2 regions of the Pseudalkalibacillus sp. A8 genome follow, and region 2 is predicted to be linked to the other one. Evidence: riboswitches for the same ligand, from Rfam matches in the RefSeq annotation. Region 2 holds a riboswitch; the other holds the start of a gene.
What was found. A riboswitch is a leader RNA that binds a small molecule or an ion and turns the genes downstream of it on or off. The one in region 2 is predicted to bind S-adenosylmethionine.
Positions count from the first base shown of each region.

Region 1 (4,427 bases), 1.1 Mb from region 2:
AGAACCATCTTTAGCTTATTGGAAGCTTCTAGTGGTCTGATAGACTCTTTATATAGCCGGTACATCTCCTCTTCACTTGAGAAAGGAATATCCCCTCTTGAATGGCCAGTCATCCCCTGGTATGCCTTGACCACGTATGAAAAACGATCCGGGGTTTCTTTCACCCATTTTTCATAGTTTTTCACCGGTTGGACAGCGTAAAAAGCTGAATCGATTTCTACGGTCGGAAAAAAACTGCTGTAGGTCTGCAATTTTTCATTTGATTTGATATCTGCTGGGTAAAGTGAATCGTGGTCACCCCAACCAGTCAGTCCAATCTCAATCATGTCACTGAATCCTTTCCTATGAATATCGATAATAGATACCTTATATTTTGAGTCGTCTCAATGAAAAGTGCAAGTATTTAATGCGTTATCAGGAACCAAGTATAATCACGCCGATCGGTGCTTTTATACCACTAAAAAAAGAGCCCTTTATCGAGAGCTCTTCTTGTATATTATTCAAACATTGAAAGGTCTACAGTCTCAGCCATTACCTCATATCCAGCGTCATTCGGATGCAGATGATCTCCCGCATCATATTTAGGAAGATAGCGTTCAGGGTCTTCTGGATCCCTCAGTGCTTTGTCAAAGTCGATGACACCATCAAACTCTCCACTTGTCCTGATCCAGTCATTGACCTCCTTACGGGTTTTTTCCTTTTCCGGTGTGTACATTCCTGATCCTTTGAAAGGGGTTAAGGTCCCGCCATAAATTTTAAGCCCCTTGTCATGAGAAGCATCGATGATATCCTTCATTCTTTCAATGATTTTTTCCGAATCATACTCAGGATGATGCCTTATATCATTCAACCCTTGATTGAGGATCACTGCCTTTACCCCTGTTTGGCTGAAAACATCCTGCTCTAGTCTTGCCAGGGCATTCTCACCTTTGTCGGGTAGACTGTTGATCAAATGATTAGCAGAAACGCCAGCATTCAATACAGACATTTTGGTGTCTGTTTCCTGATTGAACCGTTCTGCTAAAAAGTCAGTCCATCGATGGTTGGCATTCTGCTCCGAATGATTTCCATTGGCAATTGAACTTCCCAAGACAACAATCGAGCCTTTTACAGTAGAATCTGGGATGACGTCCACCCCATCCAGCCAAAACCAAGCTTCTTCTTTTGTTTTAAATGCAGAAGCATCAGAGTCTGTAACATGATCTCCTGTTGAAATATATGTTGTTTGCATCGAACGGGGATGCCAGGTTGCAGGTCCGGTTTTATCACGGACATAAACACTGACCGCGAGGTTTTTGGCATTCTTGACCTTAAAGGACATCGGATCACTGAATTCTTTTCCCCCTGCAGGGATTGTGACTTTTTGATCACCTCCGAATGTAACCTTGCGATTTGTCCCCGGAATGATTTCAGCTCCTTTTTTTGAAACAGCAACATTTATCTTGTCGATTGTTAACGGTTCTGAACCGAATGTATTAGAAAGACGTATGCGCATTTTTTCACCATCGGTATGAGGATGAATGATGAAACGAATCGTTTGGTTTTCAAATCCTCTTTGGGATACCCCGTCTTCAAAAGGGGCTTGCATACTTGCAGACCAAGCGCCTACCCAGTTTCCTTCATCCTGTCCTTTTTCGGTTGAAGATCCTATATCTCCATAAGCAGCCATGCATACAGAAAGTAAAATGATAATCCCGCTTGCGAGAACAAAATACTGTAAACGTAACATAAATTCCTTGCCCTTCATATCTTGTCAATTTTCTCTCCTAAGAGAGTTTATTCGACAATTATAAACCCTTTCTTGGGGTAAAACCAAGGAAAGGGTATTTGAGCTGGACACCATTACTACATGCCGCAAGCGACCGAACCATTCTTTTGTAAATACTTTTGATGATCCTCTTCTGCATCATAGAAGATCGAAGCTTCTTGGATTTCGGTTACAATCGGAAGCTTAAAGACAGCTTTTTCTTCCAATTCCTTGATTTTTTCTGCGGCTAGATATTGTTGATTTGCATCTGTATAAAAAATGACTGAACGATATTGATGACCAATATCCAGGCCCTGTCTATTTCGTGTGGTAGGGTCATGGACTTCAAAGAAAGTGTTGAGCAATTCGGAATAGGAGATCACGGCAGGATCATATTGGATCTTGACTGCCTCCGCATGGCCTGTTTCTCCAGTCTTCACATGCTCATATGTTGGATTCTCGACATGACCGCCTGTAAAACCTACACGTGTCGAGATAACCCCTTCAAATTTTTCAAAGAATGCTTCAACTCCCCAGAAGCATCCAGCTCCAAAAATAGCTGTTTTCACTTATCATCTTTCCTTTCATAATAACGAAACTTCTATCGAGAGCTTTTCGTATATGCACGAAAAAACCCTTTTCTTATCCAGTAAGAAAAGGGTTCGTAAATATCTTTAACGATCCTCTCATCTTCTAGGATGTTTGATCATCCTACAGGAATTGGCACCGTTCTCCTCAATCTATGGATTGATTCGATGGTTGCCGGGCATCAAAGGGCCAGTCCCTCCGCCTCTCTGGATAAGAAGTTTTCATTATTCATTTTAGTTTGATTATCATCTTACCACGTTTAAGCAACGAAGTAAAGAATGATTTATGATTAAACCATTTTACTTTAGTTTCCGTTGACTATAGTTTATGATATGACCTCGCATTTGGTGAATGGATTTTTCAAAGAGACCAAAAATTGGTCTCTTATTTAGAAAGCAATGTTATTGCTTCGGTTTATTGCTTAGTTGCTGTTCAGCCATTCCGACTAGACGTTTGGTCATCTGTCCGCCAACAGCACCATTTGCTCGTGAGGTAGTATTTGCACCAGGTTGAACACCCATCTCATTAGCAGTTTCTTGCTTCATCTGATTCAATGAATTCTCTGCATTAGGTACCAAAGGTTTATTTCTTGCCACGATACATCACTCCACACGGTTATTCGAGTAATGAAAAATTACTCAACTTTAATTTAACCTAAAGGATATGTTTTAATTAGATGAAATCTTTCCTAAATCTTTATATACTGGTAATCGATCAAAATGTTTTATCGTTTTTCAATCTCAATCGGTACAAAATCGGGGGCGTTTTTTTACTTTATAACAATTGCTTGTCCTCTTCACTACGATCTTTTTGAAAGGGGTAACACATATAATAGATGATAAGGAAGAAATTGATAATTATTTATTAGAAATCTGTGTTGATAAAAGAAAGGAGAGTTATAACACAGTTTCTTTTGGTATCATGTAGTTCTCTTTCCTTCAAATATCGGTTATAATAAAATCAGATAAGATGGAATACAGTATAAAAGACCGTAGGTGCTGGTAACACCAACGGTCATGCAATAGACGGTTCCCTGCAAGGGGATCGACTAAGGGTAGAATAATCCACCTGAGCCGACTAACTCAAGGGTGGATTATTTTTTATGATTAAACGACAGTACTACAACAATTAAAGTTGTAAACGCGCAAGTGAACATCAACGCTTCAAATACCGTCATGCAGCACCACCCCCTTCCGATTGGGAGTGTGCCGACCACCCTTGAGAAATCCTATTCTATTGCTGATTTATTATAACATAGAAAAGCGCTAACAATCAGTCGGTGTTCAAGAGACTAGATTTTTGCGATCATTTAAACTGAGACAAACCTTTTTTAATATTCACTTCCTTTTCGATACAACTAAGTGATGTCCAGTCCAACACCCTAAACGAACAAAAGTCCAGTCCTTTCACCTATTTTCACATTTAGCAGAAATATAACCTAAAATAGCTCCTAAAATTGCACCACCAAGAACCTCGATCGGTTGATGTCCTAACATCTCCTTCAGTTCCTTATCCCTTTGAACAAACTCAAAGCTCGGAAAATCACCTGAAAATGCAGCGAATTCATCCTCCAAATCGTTCACAAGTTGAGCAATTTCACCTGTGTGACGACGGATCCCTTGGGCATCATACATGACGAGCATACCAAAAATGGTTGCCAGTGCTGTTTCCGTGTGACGCGACCCTTTATTGGTTGCTATATAAGTAGCCAGTGATGATACGCCCGCTGAATGGGAGCTTGGCATCCCACCTGTCGTAACCACCTGTTTAATATCCCACTTACCCGTCAACCTCTTATGCGTCAGGATCTTCAGGCCTTGTGCAATTCCAATCGCCGAAAGCGCGGTCAATATCCCTCTGTTCATCTTCTGCATAAACTTAGGCCCTCCATTATAAAATCATCTTTGTTACAGAACTTGTCTCCTCTTATTTTCTTTCCTTAAATGGAGTTTTTATGCGACTGAACGAAAAGACGTTTTTTTAAGATCACCTGCGCAAAATGTTATGAAAATCTGTATCGATTAATACCGCTTAGTCTCACCTAATAATCAGCTTGAATGTATTTTATTGTTGGTGGCTATCGTTTCGTATT
Region 1 covers NZ_CP174509.1:4,452,439-4,456,865, forward strand. Annotated here, with positions in the region: gene ACJROX_RS22885 (DUF72 domain-containing protein) at 1-326, opposite strand, end outside; gene ACJROX_RS22890 (SGNH/GDSL hydrolase family protein) at 497-1,729, opposite strand; gene msrA (peptide-methionine (S)-S-oxide reductase MsrA) at 1,846-2,316, opposite strand; SAM riboswitch class I at 2,431-2,552, opposite strand; gene ACJROX_RS22900 (small, acid-soluble spore protein, alpha/beta type) at 2,737-2,931, opposite strand; gene ACJROX_RS22905 (divergent PAP2 family protein) at 3,742-4,209, opposite strand.
Region 1: linked by a shared signal. The riboswitch ahead of msrA (peptide-methionine (S)-S-oxide reductase MsrA) and the one ahead of ACJROX_RS17490 (YezD family protein) in region 2 are both predicted to bind S-adenosylmethionine.

Region 2 (4,427 bases):
TTTCATAAGCGTAGATCGGTTGGATCGTGTAAACCAATGTTTCAATTTGATTGGATGGTATTCCTAAATTCAATAATGCATTCAGAACTTGGGTGGACCTTCTGGCATTTTCAGCAGAGGCTGTTTTAACATCAGGACCTTCCGTGATAACTCCTATTGTAAGCGATATCTCATCAGCATCAATTGTCAATTCACCATCACCATAAAGCTCCATTACTGGTTTTGAAGTTTTTATATTTTCATCCCACTTCGGAAATGGATAGCTGCTATTCATGTGATCACCTCTACAATTTTCCTTTTGTAAACTATATTCATTACCTTTTTAAACATGTTCCTCTGATGATGATTATACGTAAGATAAAAATCCTTAACAGTAAAATGAGCATTTTATTGACATTCTCCTAAAAATGAATTATTATATGATTAACGCCGATAAAGTTGGTTATATAAATGGTGGATAGATTGAAGTCGTAGCTGCAATTGTGTGGACGAATTTAATTGTCTCACAGTCATGCGGGTGCGGTTTTTTTATACAGTCAGAATGATAAATATAACGGTAAACTTTTGGTGAATTTGTAAGATTTTCAGGAGGTACAGTATATGAATACTGGTACAGTAAAATGGTTTAACGCAGAAAAAGGTTTTGGTTTCATCGAAATTTCAGAAGGTAACGACGTATTCGTTCACTTTTCTGCAATTGAAGGTGACGGATTCAAAACTTTAGAAGAAGGTCAAAACGTTTCATTCGAAATCGTTGATGGTAACCGCGGACCACAAGCTTCTAACGTACAAAAAGTCTAAGTATTAAAACTTGAGTCTTATTGGGTGGCATACGTTAGTACGCCACCCTTTTTGCATTTTCTGGGTCCTCAAAAAAAAGACCTTCCAAGAAAAATTGGTTTAAGCTTCCTTTGTGAGAAGAATCATAAAGGGTATTATGTGCTCTACAAAGCGTGCACTAAAAAATGTTTAATCCACATTTTCAACCCCTCTTTTGATCTCCATTTAATCTATTTTTTCAGACAAGGAAACAATTTGAGTAGAAGGGAGTTAAAAGCACGTACGGTAACTGAATCACACTGGCGCGGCCGAGGAGTCGTAAGGACGGAAGAGAGGCAGGGCTTTCGTTGTTTGAGTTATTTTTCGCAATCAGTTGGGTTGTACAGTGGAACTCACAAAATATATTGCATATCACTATCCACCACTTTAGAGAGCACGGAACCTCGGCTGGTATGAAGTTATTGAATCTCACGGAATGACTTACCAGCTAATACATATGAACAAATATAGACGTAAGAACGAGACGACAGTAAAGGCGTCTTTTTTTTATACGTTAAGAAGGAATAACTTTTCAGCGATGTAGCTAATCGACGTAGCAGAAAAGTTTACGAACGAAGTATAAGTGCAGCTAAGGCTCAGCCTTCGCCAAGCCCGAGTATTCTTTTTGTCTTATAATCAAGGCTGATTAGCTATAAGTAAGATTTTGAGAAATGAGTCGAAATCTAAATCCATTAAGGGCAGAACAAAGGATTGGTTGCATCCTGGAGCTTCCTTGTCATATCGAATAAAAAGGCCATTGCCACAGGATAGCTTCAGGCTTTCCTTTAAGCTCACTTTTGCTTTTAGGATTTAAAGGCAACTTGGAACCGCTCGGAACTACTTTCAGAGGCAATTCAATCGCTTGTTATGCTTCAGTCGAAGTATTGAAAGGGAGGGTGATTTTTAATCATGGAAGGAAGGAGTTTGAGGAAGTGATGTTCCGCTGTAACGGACTTGGGCTAAATGAATACAAGAGGAAAAAAATCCAGCGTTAAAAAAAGTTCTTAACCTGGGCATTTAAGACTAGTTTTGATTTTATTGTTGACAATTCCTATCGAACTACTGTAAAATTCAAAAAAATAAGTTGAATCACTTATCAAGAGTGGCGGAGGGACTGGCCCAACGACGCCCGGCAACCTGCTATTGCAAGGTGCTAATTCCAGCAAAATGGAATTCCATTTTGAGAGATAAGGTGCATACCATTTGGTGTACGTGAAACCAGGTCTCTCATTTTTGAGGGACCTTTTTATTTTTCTGAGGAATTCCAAACCTGGTAATTCGTTTGAAGAAAGGAGAGTAGAGAATGTCGAAGGAGAGAGATGAATTAAAAAACATTGTGCCCCGGATAAATGAAATGTTGAAGACTATGAAATTTGGATCCGTCACCTTGGTTGTGCAGGACGGTAAAGTCATTCAGATTGAAAAGAATGAAAAAGTGAGAATAAAATAAAGAGTCTTGTGACAATGACAGTTTCAACAGCAAAACAAACAGATAAGGAATATATTTTAGTTGAAAAGAAAGAAAATGTAGCAACGATAACTTTAAACCGACCGAATCAGTTGAATTCAATAAGTGATTCACTTGCCCATGAACTGGAAAAAACGTTATGTGAGGTTGAAGGGGATAAGTATGTGAAAGCTGTCATCCTCACAGGCGCCGGTAAGCATTTCTCATCTGGTGTAGATCTAAGGAAAGCGTCCGACTACCCGACACGATTGGAGAGGAGCCATCAGAGGTTTGGCGAGCACACCTCGAATTTTTACTGAGAGTATCATTGAAATTATGGTCACTTAAAAAGCCGGTGATAGTCGCTGTTGATGGGAATGTGCTCGGAGGAGCTGCAGACTGGGTATTAAGTTCTGATTAAGCGATTGCATCCGAAAGTGCTAAGTTCGGTGAGCCTGAAATACGCTTCGTTGCAGCACCGCCTACACTCATGATGCCGTGGGTCATTGGGATCCGGAAGGCGAAGGAGTTACTTTTGACTGGGGATGTAATTGATGCTTATGAAGCACGTGAAATTGGAATTTTCAATAAGGTGGTGAAAAAGGAGTAGCTACAAGACGAAGCTTTCAGTTTAGCAAAACGTATATAAAAACTACCTGCATCTGCTGTAAAGCTTACAAAGCAATATCAACAAAACGTTCGAACTGCAAGTGATTCGGGAGGCTCTTGACTACAATGTAGATACTGCGATTTCGATGTTTTTCTTAAACACGGAAAAAGATTTAGAGGGTGTAGGGGTTTTGATAAGAGAAAAAGGTTTTCTTAATAAAGGTAAGCAGACAAGTGAACAATGAATAAGAACTTCAGAATGGCTTTCAACGCGTTAATAAAGTCTCTCTTTTCGAGAGGCTTTTTTATTTCCCTTGAGAATAAAAAAGCTAATGAATAGACAAGAAAAATTGTCCGCATGGTTTGATTAATTTAAAATAGAGGAAAAAGAGTAAAAACGTCTTTATGGAGGTCATTAAAAGGTGCAGAGAAATAAAGAGTTGCATAAGTTCCTTCTTGATAAAGCAGAACAGCTTACAGAAGATTGGTATAATACTTTAGAGAAAAGTGATCCTACAGGGGTATATTCTTCTACCGATCCTGAAGTCATTAGGAATTTGAAACAGCAAAATTATGAATTTCACCTGAATCTGATTGAAATATTTGATAAGGAAGAAGATGAATTTTTCAAGTATTTTGAAGAATGGGTGATTAGAACAGCGAGAGATAAGGATCATATCGAAACTCCCACCCACTATATCATGAGAGAATTCATTCGTGTCCGTAAACAATACATCAATTTGATCAATGATTTCGTGAAAATCCATCCAGATAAGTGTTCCAATGAACAAATCGGGTTATGGAAAGAAATGATCATCAAGGAATCCGATATTGCTATGGTTCGTTTTACCGAAGAAAGGAACAACTATCTTAATGATCAGTTAACTGCTCAAAAGGCGATGATCAATGAGTTAAGTTCTCCAGTGATCGACTTATCCCATAAAATAGGTTTACTACCAATCGTAGGAGATATAGATACTCATAGGGCTAAAACGATTCTTGATAGTACATTGCAGCAATGTTCCGATCGCCATATTGAACATCTTTATATCGATTTATCGGGTGTATTCATGGTCGATACGATGGTCGCCCATGAAATTTTCCAATTGCTGTATTCACTAAGATTGTTAGGGATTGAAACAACTTTATCGGGTATTCGCCCTGAAATTGCGCAAACTGCAGTTCAATTGGGAATCGACTTTGATAATGTGAATATAACGTCAAAACTTTCAATTGCTTTGACCACTAACGAATGATAAAAAATATGTTAGAAAGAGGCGCTTAAAAAAGCGTCTTTTTCATTTTATCCAGGAAGAACTTCTAAGGGTGTTTACCTTTAAGGATGATTGGGAAAAGTCCAAAAAAGGAGGAGGAACCATGTTACTAACTCAAAAACAGATCGAGAATTTCAAAACTCAATTACTATCGATGAGGGAAGAAGTTCTCCAGCGAAACAAAAATAGAGAGGAAAACCTTGATATTGACCAAGTAAGGGGCAATGAGAACCATATGGGGAATGCTGGTACAGCTGAATACGAGCACGCAAGGGAAA
Region 2 covers NZ_CP174509.1:3,395,563-3,399,989, reverse strand. Annotated here, with positions in the region: gene ACJROX_RS17500 (SIMPL domain-containing protein) at 1-274, opposite strand, end outside; gene ACJROX_RS17495 (cold-shock protein) at 601-801, shown strand; SAM riboswitch class I at 1,910-2,013, shown strand; gene ACJROX_RS17490 (YezD family protein) at 2,123-2,269, shown strand; gene ACJROX_RS17485 (enoyl-CoA hydratase/isomerase family protein) at 2,284-2,586, shown strand; gene ACJROX_RS17480 (enoyl-CoA hydratase/isomerase family protein) at 2,691-2,876, shown strand; gene ACJROX_RS17475 (STAS domain-containing protein) at 3,298-4,131, shown strand; gene ACJROX_RS17470 (TraR/DksA family transcriptional regulator) at 4,253-4,427, shown strand, end outside.